Linked DNA regions of Pelagibaculum spongiae. The protein of the gene in region 1 interacts with the protein of each later gene in a pairwise test. Links are inferred from orthologs where the notes say so. Each region holds a gene or a part of one and is shown on either strand. Other genes may lie near its edges.

The links.
Region 2: the proteins of bioB (region 1) and DC094_RS19010 interact in binary tests that used the Escherichia coli proteins (3 or more experiments, as listed by UniProt). The link is inferred for Pelagibaculum spongiae from one-to-one orthologs.

Annotation. Positions count from the first base shown.
Region 1 is NZ_QDDL01000015.1:47,365-55,040, forward strand. Bases 2,594-5,357 are described here. They hold bioB (biotin synthase BioB), read left to right. Parts: upstream 2,594-3,316; coding sequence 3,317-4,399; downstream 4,400-5,357. Other genes in these bases: DC094_RS20915 (ComF family protein), read right to left, coding at 2,594-3,069; bioF (8-amino-7-oxononanoate synthase), read left to right, coding at 4,374-5,357. Also shown: rrtA (rhombosortase), read left to right, coding at 1-602; DC094_RS20905 (chloramphenicol acetyltransferase), read left to right, coding at 654-1,289; DC094_RS20910 (VanZ family protein), read right to left, coding at 1,297-1,671; DC094_RS22240 (hypothetical protein), read left to right, coding at 2,164-2,319; more of DC094_RS20915, read right to left, coding at 2,332-2,593; more of bioF, read left to right, coding at 5,358-5,585; pimeloyl-ACP methyl ester esterase BioH, read left to right, coding at 5,627-6,460; malonyl-ACP O-methyltransferase BioC, read left to right, coding at 6,453-7,301; DC094_RS20940 (glutathione S-transferase), read left to right, coding at 7,394-7,676. UniProt on the Escherichia coli protein: Catalyzes the conversion of dethiobiotin (DTB) to biotin by the insertion of a sulfur atom into dethiobiotin via a radical-based mechanism.
Region 2 is NZ_QDDL01000011.1:85,064-89,289, reverse strand. What follows is about bases 1,106-4,027. They hold DC094_RS19010 (class II glutamine amidotransferase), read left to right. Parts: upstream 1,106-2,143; coding sequence 2,144-2,911; downstream 2,912-4,027. Other genes in these bases: DC094_RS19000 (vWA domain-containing protein), read left to right, coding at 3,880-4,027; DC094_RS19005 (AAA family ATPase), read left to right, coding at 3,007-3,864; DC094_RS19015 (HIT family protein), read left to right, coding at 1,695-2,144; DC094_RS19020 (acyl-CoA dehydrogenase), read right to left, coding at 1,106-1,469. In the rest of the region: more of DC094_RS19020, read right to left, coding at 1-1,105; more of DC094_RS19000, read left to right, coding at 4,028-4,226.

The DNA of each region.
Region 1 (7,676 bases):
TTCAGTACTGGCGAGATTATGGCTTTATTGCTCTGGTGGTGTTGTGTTCAACACTTATCCAAGTCATGCAGCCAGACTCTAACTTGTTATTGCGCTATCAAAATAATATGGCAGAACTGGATCAATGGTGGCGGTTACTGAGTGGTAATTTTGCTCACTTGGGTTGGGAGCATTTAATGTTAAATGCTTCGGGCCTCATTCTGATGGCGGTGCTATTTCGCAATCACTTTACCTTCATGAGCTGGTTTTTAACTTTCCTGATTTGCGGTACAGCGGTCGGCGGTGGTTTGCTGATTTTTAACCCAGAGCTAATTTGGTATGTCGGTTTAAGCGGTGTATTACACGGCATTTGGGGTGTTGGTGCTTGGTTGGATATTCGCCAAGGTATTAACAGCGGTTTTGCTTTGCTATTAGTGCTGATAGGTAAATTAGTTTGGGAACAATACTCAGGGGCCGATATTGGCTTGGCTGAAACCATCGGCGGTAATGTGGTAGTTGACGCACACTTTTATGGTGGCGTTGCTGGCTTGCTTTTGGGGGCTTTATTTTACGCCATACGTCTGACACCAGAGCAGACGCCTAAACCAGCGATTGTCGACTGATCGAGTTTGAGACAAACTGCGAAAAACAGTCAGGTATCGAAGCTGCTATTAATGAATCAAGATACGAAAAAAATTATCGACATCGACACTTGGAATCGAAAAGAGCATTTCGAGTTCTTCCGTAATTTTGCCGATCCTTATTTTGGCTATTGCGTCAATATTGATTGCAGCCAAGCGCGCCAAACCGCTAGGCAAAAGCAGCAGTCCTTTTATCTCACCTATTTGCATGCTGCTACCAAGGCGGCCAATAGCATTGAAGAGTTTCGCACTCGATATGTAGCTGGTCAGGTGGTGTGTTATGAGCAGGTAAACATTTCACCTACGGTGCTGCGTGATGATAAAACCATGGGGTTTAGTTATATCGATTATCACCCGGATTTTTCAATATTTAGCAAAAACGCTCAAATTGAAACTGCTCGAGTGAAAGCATCGACGGGCTTATGTTTAGGTGAGCAGCCGCCGAATACCTTGCATGCAACTGTCATCCCTTGGCAGAGTTTTAGCTCGATTGATCATGTACGTTTTGGTGATGAAGAGGATGTGGTGCCTAAGCTGGCGTTTGGTAAAACATTTGAACAAGACGGCAAGTTGATGATTCCGGTGTCGATGCATGCACACCACGCTTTTATGGATGGCTACCATGTTGGCTTGTTCTTTGAGCGACTAGAAGAATATCTACAGCAATAAATCTTAGTTAGTGCTGGCTGAAATGCTTTTTCAGCCAGCTGAATGACATCACTCCAGCAAATATGCCCCAAAAAATCATCATACCCACTGCATCTGCGGCAATATCCATCCATGAAAAATAACGCCATGGCAGTAATAACTGTAGTAATTCAATTAGTAAGGCAAAGCTAATCAGGCCGACAACTTGAATGGTTGCAGGTATTTTGGGTAAAGCGATTCGACAATGCGCTGCTAAAAACGTGAAGGCGATTATGTGGAGTAGCTTGTCATTATAATGACCAATTAATGGCACAGATCCTTGCCTTAAAGCTAGCCATAGCACTATAGCTAAACTGGCCAGCAAGCTGGCTACCCACAGGGTTGGAAGGCGTTTTCTATCCATATTCCGGCCAAAATTTTTACGATTGCTGAAGCCTAACGATAAAAAAACTGCTTTTCCAGAAATTTCACGATGATTAGTGATATTGAAAGCAGGCTAAAGAAAAACTTTCAATTCACATTGATTCTGGATAAAAACCTATCTCAGCAGGTTATGATTAAGTATTCATAACAAAATGAGAGATGTTAGTCACAAATTATACTCAATAAAAGAATCAGGCTGCGAGTGAGTTTTTTCTCTCAAAGTGCAATATATATTGAATATAGAAAAATTAAGCATTTACTAACAGTTTTAGTTAGTAAAGTGCCTTGCTTAAGTAAGAGCAATGGAAATAAATAACCTTCCTGTGTCTTCTCTTAGATCATCCCTGAGCCTCGGCTAAGCGTGACATTTTGTTATAAAATAGCTATTCGCTTCGCTCAGAACGACCTACATTAAAGGTGTTTATTTATTTCTATGCATCTAAGGTCTAATTGCGATCAACTGGAGAAAATAGTGACAAAACAACCTATGAAAAAACCACCACAAATGAAAAAACATATCTGGAAGCAACATCTTGATTGGATGCAGGTAATGAAGGAAGGCATGTTAACCGGTGAGCAAAGCGCTCAAAAAAGAGCGGTTCAACCGATCAGTAAAATTGAAAAATAAGTAGTTTTTATTTTATTGCTTATAAGGCTTAGGCGTTCGAGCAATGGTCCAGATATCAATTTTAATGGACGGGTGTTGCTTGAGAATGGTTTTGCACAATTCTCGGCTAGTGGCACCAGTGGTCATTACATCATCAATCAATGCAATATGACGAACCTCAGCGGCTAGTTTCTGTTTTAAAATAAACGCTTTTCTCAAATTCCTACTACGTTGCTTGGCTTCTAATCCTTGTTGCGAAGGTGTGGAGCGTATCCGTCTTAAACAATGGCAATCGAGCGGAATCGACAACCCCTTGCTTAACTCCAGCGCGACTTCTGCCGATTGATTAAAACCTCGAAACAAGCCTCTTTTCCAATGTAATGGAACCGGCAACAGTAATTGCGGTGTCGGTTGGTCAGTATATTTTTTGTTAACCGCTTGAGCGAGCATTTGCCCGAGAAAACGGCTGTGGTTAAACCGCCGATAATATTTGAACTGTCCAATCAAACTGGCAATTGGTGCACGATAAACCAATGCTGAAATTGCCCGGTTCCAGGGAGGTTTTTCTTTTATACATTGTGCGCACAAGCTACCCGCTGCGGCTGATGCCGGCATCGGTAAGTCGCACAAACCACAACCATGTTCCAGCCAGGGCAGCTTGCTCCAGCAATCATCACAGATGGATTTGCTTTGATCGCGTAAACACAGCTGACACGGATTAGTCAGCCATTGGGTTAGTTGTTGAATAATATCTGTATGAAAATTAACCATTGGTAAACTTACGGTGTCGGGCTATGTTGACAGAAATTGAGTCAGCCGGAGAACATGCGATGCGTTTGTTTTCGAGTAGTGACTCAACAGGCTGACTCGGCTTTAGTAGGCTTAGATTTAATAGGTCTAGATCTAGCAGGCTCCGGTTTAGTCGCTTTAGATTGAGTAAAGCTCTGAATCGTCGAGCTGCCGATGTAACCGGTAATCGACTGTACTGCTCTTCATTATTATTCGAGGTTAGAAAAGAATGACTGTCACTACCCAGCCTAATGCTGAACTGCTGAATCGACTGGGCGAAGTTCGCCATGACTGGACTCGAGAGCAAATTCAAAATCTGTTTGAAATGCCGTTTATGGATTTGGTATTTCAGGCACAAAGTCTGCATCGTCAGCATTTTGATCAGAACCAAGTTCAAGTCAGCACCTTGCTGAGCATTAAAACCGGTGCTTGCCCGGAAGATTGTGCCTATTGCCCGCAGAGCGCGCGCTATAACACCGGCTTGGAAAAAGAGCGTTTGTTGGCTGTGGATAAAGTGCTGGAAGAAGCTAAAGCCGCTAAAGCCAAGGGCGCGACCCGTTTTTGTATGGGCGCTGCTTGGCGCTGTCCGCGTGACCGAGATTTGCCGCATGTGGTAGATATGGTGCGTCAGGTAAAATCGATTGGCCTGGAAACTTGCATGACATTGGGCATGCTCAGTGAAGATCACAGCAAAGCGTTGGCGGATGCCGGTCTGGATTACTACAACCACAATCTAGATACCTCCCGCGAGTATTACGACGAAATCATCACCACGCGTACTTACCAAGATAGACTGGATACTTTGGCCAATGTGCGAAAGGCTGGTATGAAAGTATGTGCCGGTGGAATTGTTGGGATGGGCGAGGAGCGCAAAGATCGCGTTGGGCTGTTAATGGAGCTGGCGAATCTTGAGCAGCAGCCAGAATCGGTGCCAGTTAACCAATTAGTTGCGTGTGCCGGTACACCACTAGAAGGCACCGAAGCGATTGACCCATTTGAATTTGTCCGCTGTATTGCTGTAGCGCGTATTATGATGCCGCAATCTCATGTGCGGTTATCGGCTGGTCGTGAAAACATGAACGACCAGATGCAAGCCATGTGCTTTATGGCCGGTGCCAATTCTATTTTTTATGGCGATAAATTGTTGACGACGGCTAACCCAGAATCTAATAGCGATATGCGTTTATTTAAACGGTTAGGTATTAACCGCGAAGAGCACATTATCGATGATATGAAAAAACCAGAGCCGGTGAATAATCACCTGTTTTATGATGCCAGTGCATTAAATGCTGAACAGGCCGCTAGCCAGTAATATGGCCGACACCTTGAACAGCACAGCAACTGATTGGCAACAGCAGTTGCAACAACAGTTATCTGATCGGCGCGATGCAAATTTGTATCGCCGCCGAATCACGGTTGATGGTCCACAAGGTCGCTTATTGCACGTTGAAGGTAAGCAGTATTTATCTTTCTGCAATAATGATTACCTCGGTCTAGCAAATCATCCCAAAATAAAAGCTGCTGCTGCACAAGCCATTGAAACTGATGGTTTTGGTGGCGGTGCTTCGCATTTGGTGTGTGGCCATAATCATTGGCACCACTTAGCAGAACAAAAGCTGGCGCAATTAACCGGCCGTGATCGGGTGTTATTATTCTCCACCGGTTATATGGCCAATTTAGGTGCGATTAATGCGCTGGTTGGCCGGGGTGATTTTATTTTTCAGGATAAATTAAATCATGCCTCTTTAATTGATGGTGCACTGTTGTCCCAAGCAAAATTTCAGCGCTATCGGCACAATGATTTACCTCACCTTGAAAGACTGCTTGAGAAAACCCCAGATACTGGTCGTAAGCTGATTGTCAGCGACGGTGTATTCAGCATGGATGGTGATTTGCCTCGCTTGCCTGAGCTGGCCAAATTGGCTCAGCAGCACAATGCCATTTTAATGGTTGATGATGCGCACGGTTTCGGCACCATCGGTGCAACCGGTGGTGGGATTGCCGAGCAGTGCAATCTAAACCAGCAACAGTTGCCGGTGCTAGTCGGCACACTGGGTAAGGCTTTTGGCTGCTTTGGTGCTTTTGTTGCTGGCAGTGAAACTGTGATTGAAACGCTGATACAACAAGCGCGATCTTATATTTACACCACTTCTATGCCGCCTTCGACTGCCGCTGCGATTGCACAGTCGGTCGATTTAGTGATGGAACAAAGCTGGCGCAGGGATAAACTACAGCAGTTGATTGCACGTTTTAGAAGCGGCGCCCAGCAGTTGGGTTTGCAGCTAATGGACTCCAATACGCCGATTCAACCGATTCTTTTAGGTGATGAAGCAACCGCAATTGCAGCGAGCGAAAAGCTTAAAGCAGCTGGTTTGTGGGTGACTGCAATTCGACCACCGACTGTGCCCAAGGGCACCAGTCGATTACGGATTACGTTTAGCGCCGATCATAGCGAAGCAGATATTGATCGCTTGTTATCGGCACTAGAAAAGATTTAATTTTTAATCACAAGCTTTTGCATATAGATGGTAATGACACAATGATCCCCGATTTATTCTACGAAGTTGCGCATTCTAAAAATACCGAACATGGCCCAGAGCTGGTGCTGCTGCACGGTTGGGGAATGCATTCAGGGATATGGGAACCTTTATTACCTCAATTGTCACAACATTTCCGAGTGACATTAATCGACTTACCTGGCTTTGGCCGAAGCCCCCAGGTTAAGCCGTATAACTTACAGATGGTGACGGATGCTGTATTAAAAGTCGCACCAGAAAAAGCGATTTGGTTAGGTTGGTCGTTGGGTGGAATAATTGCATTAAATGCAGCATTAAAATCGGCTGATCGAGTTGAGAAATTAGTGCTAGCCGCATCGACCGCCAAATTCATCCAAGATGATGACTGGCGTTATGCGATCAAACCTGATGTTTTAAAGCAGTTTCATGAAATGCTTTCAGAAGATTTCGAAGCAGTACTGATTCGATTTTTGTCTTTACAAGCAATGGGTAGTGAAACCATGCGTAAAGATATTGCCTTGTTAAAAGATATTGTATTTCGTCATGGCGAACCCGCACCATTAGCCTTGCGCGGTGGTTTGGAGATTTTACGTGATGCCGATTTACGCTATCAATTAGCCGACCTTACTCAACCAGTTCTACAAATTTGTGGTAAAAAAGATGGCTTAGTGCCGGTACGTGCTGCACCGCTAATTGAAGATTTAATTAATCAGTCTTCTAGTAGTGGGCATTGCCAAACCAAGGTAATTGAAAAAGCTTCCCATGCACCGTTTTTGTCTCATCCAGAGCAATTTTTAGCTGCGCTGACTGAATTCACCTCGGCATCGTCAAAAGCCGTAGAGCAAGCGAGTGACTGAGTCTAATTTAGCTATTGATCGTTCTACATTGGCTGCTTCATTTAGTAAAGCGGCCAATGATTATGATGCCTTGGCACAAATCCAGTTTAAAACCGGCTGCGAGCTACTTGCTTGGGCAAATCAACATTCACAGTTTGCAACCACTAGTCAGCAAGCAAAGCTTTTGCTCGACTTAGGTTGCGGCACCGCCCAATTAAATCGACAATTGCAACAGCAATGGCCGCAGGCGCATATTTTAGGGTTGGATTTAGCTCAGGGTATGTTGCAGCAAGCTAAGCGCGGGCATTTAGCAGTTAGCAATAGTTGGCTTTGTGCCGATGCTGAGCTTTTGCCGCTGGCGGATCAATCAATTGATGCGATCTACTCAAACTTTGCACTGCAATGGTGTGAGTTAGACAAGGTAATGGTTGAAGCGAAACGGGTGTTAAAACCTCAGGGGCAGTTGTTGTTCACTACCTTGCTAGAAGGCACCTTAGCTGAATTACAATTTGCTTGGCAGCAAGCAGATAGCAAGCTGGCGGCTACTGTTGGTAAATCTGTATCTGCGTCTGCTTCAGTTCATGTCAATCGCTTCCTAAATCAGCAGCAAGCATTAGATACAATTGAGCAGCATTTTCCTGAGATACAATTTCAAACAGTTACCTATACCGAGTTTTTCCCCGATGTATTTTCACTGATGCGCTCGATTAAGGGCATTGGTGCTAGAAATCTCAATTCTGGTCGAGCTAACGGTCTTACCGGAAAACAGCGGCTTGCCGCCATGCAACAGGCCTATGAAACGCTGCGCACTGAACAAGGTTTGCCGCTAAGTTGGCAGGTTTTGATGATAACGAGAACTTAAAATCTAATTAGAAATATTGCTCGATTTTATGCTAATTGATCGGCACACTGAATCCAGTGCAGATATGCATAACATAATAAGAGCAAAATAAAATGATCACGCTACATCATCTAAATAACTCCCGCTCACAACGCATTATTTGGCTGCTAGAAACCTTGGCAGTTGATTATCAAATCAAGACTTATCAACGTAATAGCGAAACTTCTCTAGCGCCAGAAGCACTGTTAGAAATTCATCCGCTTGGTAAATCTCCGGTGATTACCGATGGCCAAAGAACCATTGCTGAATCGGGTTTGATCATTGAATATCTTGCTCAAAGCTATCGTCAGAATGTTGATTTGTTGCCTGAACAGGGAAGCGAAGCCCATTGGCAGT
Region 2 (4,226 bases), on another replicon or contig:
CGACCTGCAGCGTTACGTGGGCCCATTACGATGGCTTTACCACCTTGAATATCCATTGCATCGTTCGCGCACTGTCGACCCATTTCGGTCACGTGCAGCTTGGCGATTGCGGATGGTACTGAAGGTTTTTCACCTAAATCGACCGCAAATGCAGTAAAGGCTCGAACGGCTTCCATTCGGTAAGCGTTGCCACCTAAACGACCCAGCGCTTCTTCGATACCTTCCATTTGGCCGATCGCAGTTTTGAACTGACGACGGATGCGAGCATAAGCACCCGTAGCAATTGCACCGGCACGTGCACCACCTGCAGCGGAAGAAGGCAATGAAATAGAGCGACCTACTGACAAACATTCAACCAGCATACGCCAGCCGTGACCTGCCATATCTACGCCACCGATAATGAAATCCAATGGAATGAATACGTCTTTACCTTTGGTGGTACCGTTCATGAACGGTGTTCCCAGAGGAATGTGGCGACGGCCAGCTTCAACGCCAGGGAAATTGCGAGGAATCAGTGCGCAAGTGATACCGATGTCTTTCTTGTCGCCCAATAAACCTTCTGGGTCGAACATTTTGAAAGCCAAGCCGATAACCGTAGCAACCGGAGCCAGCGTAATATAACGCTTGTTCCAGTTCATGCGCATACCGATGACTTCTTTGCCTTGGTACTGACCTTTACAAACAATACCTGTATCCGGGATTGAGCCAGCATCGGAACCCGCTTCAGGGTTAGTTAATGCAAAGCAAGGGATATCCAAGCCTTTAGCCAAGCGAGGCAGGTAATGATTTTTTTGTTCTTCAGTACCATAGTGTTGCAGCAATTCTGCTGGGCCTAATGAGTTAGGCACGGCAACGGTAGATGCCAAAGTTGCAGAGTGTGCGGACAGCTTAGCAAGTACTTCTGAGTGAGCTAATGCTGAGAAATCTTTACCGCCGTACTTCTTCTTGATGATCATCGAGAAGAAGCCTTCGTCTTTCAGGAACTGCCAGGTTTCAGGCGTCAGGTCGGCATCTTCATGAACGACTTTCCAGTCATCACACATGCGACATGCTGCTTCAACCGGGCCGTCGAGGAATGCTTGCTCTTCTTCGGTCAAAGTCGGCTTTGGAATTGACAGCAGTTTTTTCCAATTAGGATCGCCAGCAAAAATTTCGCCGTCCCACCAAACCGTACCTGCATCCAGCGCTTCTTTTTCAGTCTGCGACATGGTTGGCATGATTTTGCGAAAGAGTTTAAGGATTGGGCCAGAAATATAGGTAAGACGGATCTTGTCCATATTTAAAGGCACTGCAACTGCAGCGAAGATCAACCAGCTAATTGCCAGTCCAACTCCTGAGAAGCCGCTGAATAGGGTTAATACGGCCAGCGCTGCTGCACCATAGATAGTCCATTCTTTCAGCGATGAGCGTCTGTAGGCCATTGCCCACGCACCAGCTAAAGCCAATGCTAATAAAATTCCGTTGGTCACTTCTAGTGCTCCCGTTATCATTGTTCGACTTAAAGGGATGTTTTAAACGGTCGTATGAATCGACTGTCCAAATATCGCCTTTGATCCATGTCAGGTCAAGTGCCAAAGGAGGTAGAATTTATTCTCTGACATTCAGTAAGGTTTGACTGAAGGGAATGAGAATGGTTTTATCTTAATGAAAATAAACAGTAAATTTTATTGAAGAACATGGTTGGAGCGGTGAAATTGAAATGTATCTTTTGTGATGTTTTGTCAAATAAACAGCCAGCATCGGTGGTTTTGGAAACTGAACACTGTTTAGTCATTGCTGATTTGTTTCCATTGACCGCAGGTCACATCTTGCTGGTTTCCAAAACGCATCAAGAAAAATTGACCGAACTAAGTGAAATTGAAATGGCCGATTTGTTTTTAACGGCACGAAAAATAGCGCCAGTTTTGCAGGCAGTGACTGGGGCAGATGCATGCCATTGGTTGGTTAATGACGGCAAGGCTGCCTGGCAACATGTGCCGCATGTTCATTTGCATTTGATCCCCAGATATAAAAACCGACCGCTGCAACTTTTATTAGGAATCTTGACCCGACCGTTTATGTGGTTAGGGCTTGCTCAAAGACGCCGACGGTTAGATGATTTCACCCATCAACTGGCCGAAGCGATAAAAGAGACAAGCGTCTGATGTGTGAACTACTGGGAATGAGTGCCAATGTACCAACCGATATTTGCTTCAGCTTTGCCGGGCTGATGCAGCGAGGTGGTTGTACTGGGCCACATAAAGATGGCTTTGGCATTGTGTTTTATGAAGGCAAGGGGATTCGCGGTTTTCGCGACTATCAGCCGAGCGCCGATTCAGATATCGCTCGCTTTGTCCGTGACTATCCGCTGAAAAGCCAAATTGTCATCAGCCATATTCGCCAAGCGAATCGTGGTGGAATTTGCCTAGAGAATACCCATCCGTTTAATCGTGAGTTATGGGGCCGTTATTGGACTTTTGCTCATAATGGTCAGCTTAAGGGAATCAAAAAACTAGCATTGACTGATATGTTGCCGGTTGGCACGACTGATTCTGAGCATGCTTTTTGTTGGATGCTATCGCAAATAAGGCAGCGATTCCCAAAGCCTCCGCGCGATAACATGACGCTATGGCGGTTTGTTCAAGGGCTGGCCGATCAATTGGCTGAACTGGGCGTGTTTAATATGTTGCTGTCAGATTCTAAAGACCTAGTTGCCTATTGTGGTAAACGATTGAGCTGGATTACCCGCAAAGCACCATTTGGTGATGCCAGCCTGATTGATGATGATATGCAAGTCGATTTTGGCAGTGAAACAACGCCCAACGATATTGTGACGATCATCGCCACTCGGCCATTAACTGATAACGAGCAGTGGAATATTATGCAGCGCGGTGAAATGCGGGTATTCCGACAAGGCATATTAGAACGCTAGCTAGAATGCTCGTTTTTTTGATAGGCGTAAGGCTGTAAATCTCAGTCCTTCGGTTGTACTCTGCGGCAACATGTTGCTGCAGAGTAATAACAAAAATGAAATCTGAAGACAGTAAATTTGAAGGCACGGATAGCTACATTGCCACCGAAGAATTAAAAATGGCGGTCAATGCTGCATTAACCTTGCAACGACCATTGCTCATTAAAGGTGAGCCAGGCACCGGTAAAACCATGCTGGCTGAACAGGTCGCCCAATCTCTAAATACCGATCTTATTCAATGGCACATTAAATCAACCACCCGCGCGCAGCAGGGGTTGTATGAATATGATGCGGTGTCTCGCTTACGAGATTCTCAGCTGGGTGATGAAAAAGTTCGTGATATCGGTAATTACATTGTTAAAGGCAAGCTTTGGCAGGCCTTTGAAGCCGATGAACGACAAGTTTTATTAATTGATGAAATTGATAAAGCTGATATTGAGTTTCCTAACGACCTGTTATTAGAGCTAGATAAAATGGAGTTTCATGTTTATGAAACCCAACAAAGAATTCAGGCCAAAAAACGTCCGTTAGTAATCATCACTTCAAACAATGAAAAAGAGCTGCCAGATGCTTTTCTGCGCCGCTGTTTTTTCCATTACATCCGCTTTCCTGATAAAGACACCATGAAGCAAATCGTTCAGGTGCACTTTCCCAATTTACAAAATGAATTGGTCGAAGAATCACTGCGAAGTTTCTTTGAAATTCGTCAAATGAATGGTTTAAAGAAAAAGCCAACCACCTCTGAATTACTTGACTGGCTTAAGCTGTTAATGGCGCAAGATATCAGCCCGGAAGTGTTGCGTAATCAGGATAATCGTTCGGCAATCCCCCCGTTATATGGTGCGCTGTTAAAGAATGAACAAGATGTTCAGTTGTTCGAAAAGCTGGCTTTCTTGTCTCGTCGCGAAGGGTAATCAGAGGTTTAGATCATGTTGATCGACTTTTTTTATACTCTGAAACAGGCTCAGGTGCCGGTCAGTATTCGAGAGTTTCTGGATTTACTCGGTGGACTAAAAGCTCGGGTGGTGATGGGCTCGGTTGATGACTTTTACCAGTTGGCACGCTGTTGTCTGGTAAAAGATGAGCGACATTACGACCGATTTGACCAAGCGTTTAGTTATTATTTTCGTGGTATCAGTAATGATCAGTTAGATAAAGAAATTCCTGAAGATTGGCTTAGAAAACAGATAGAAAAATTTCTGTCAGAAGAAGAAAAGAAAAAAATGGAGTCAATTGGTTGGGATGAATTGATGCAGCGTTTGAAACAGCGCCTAGA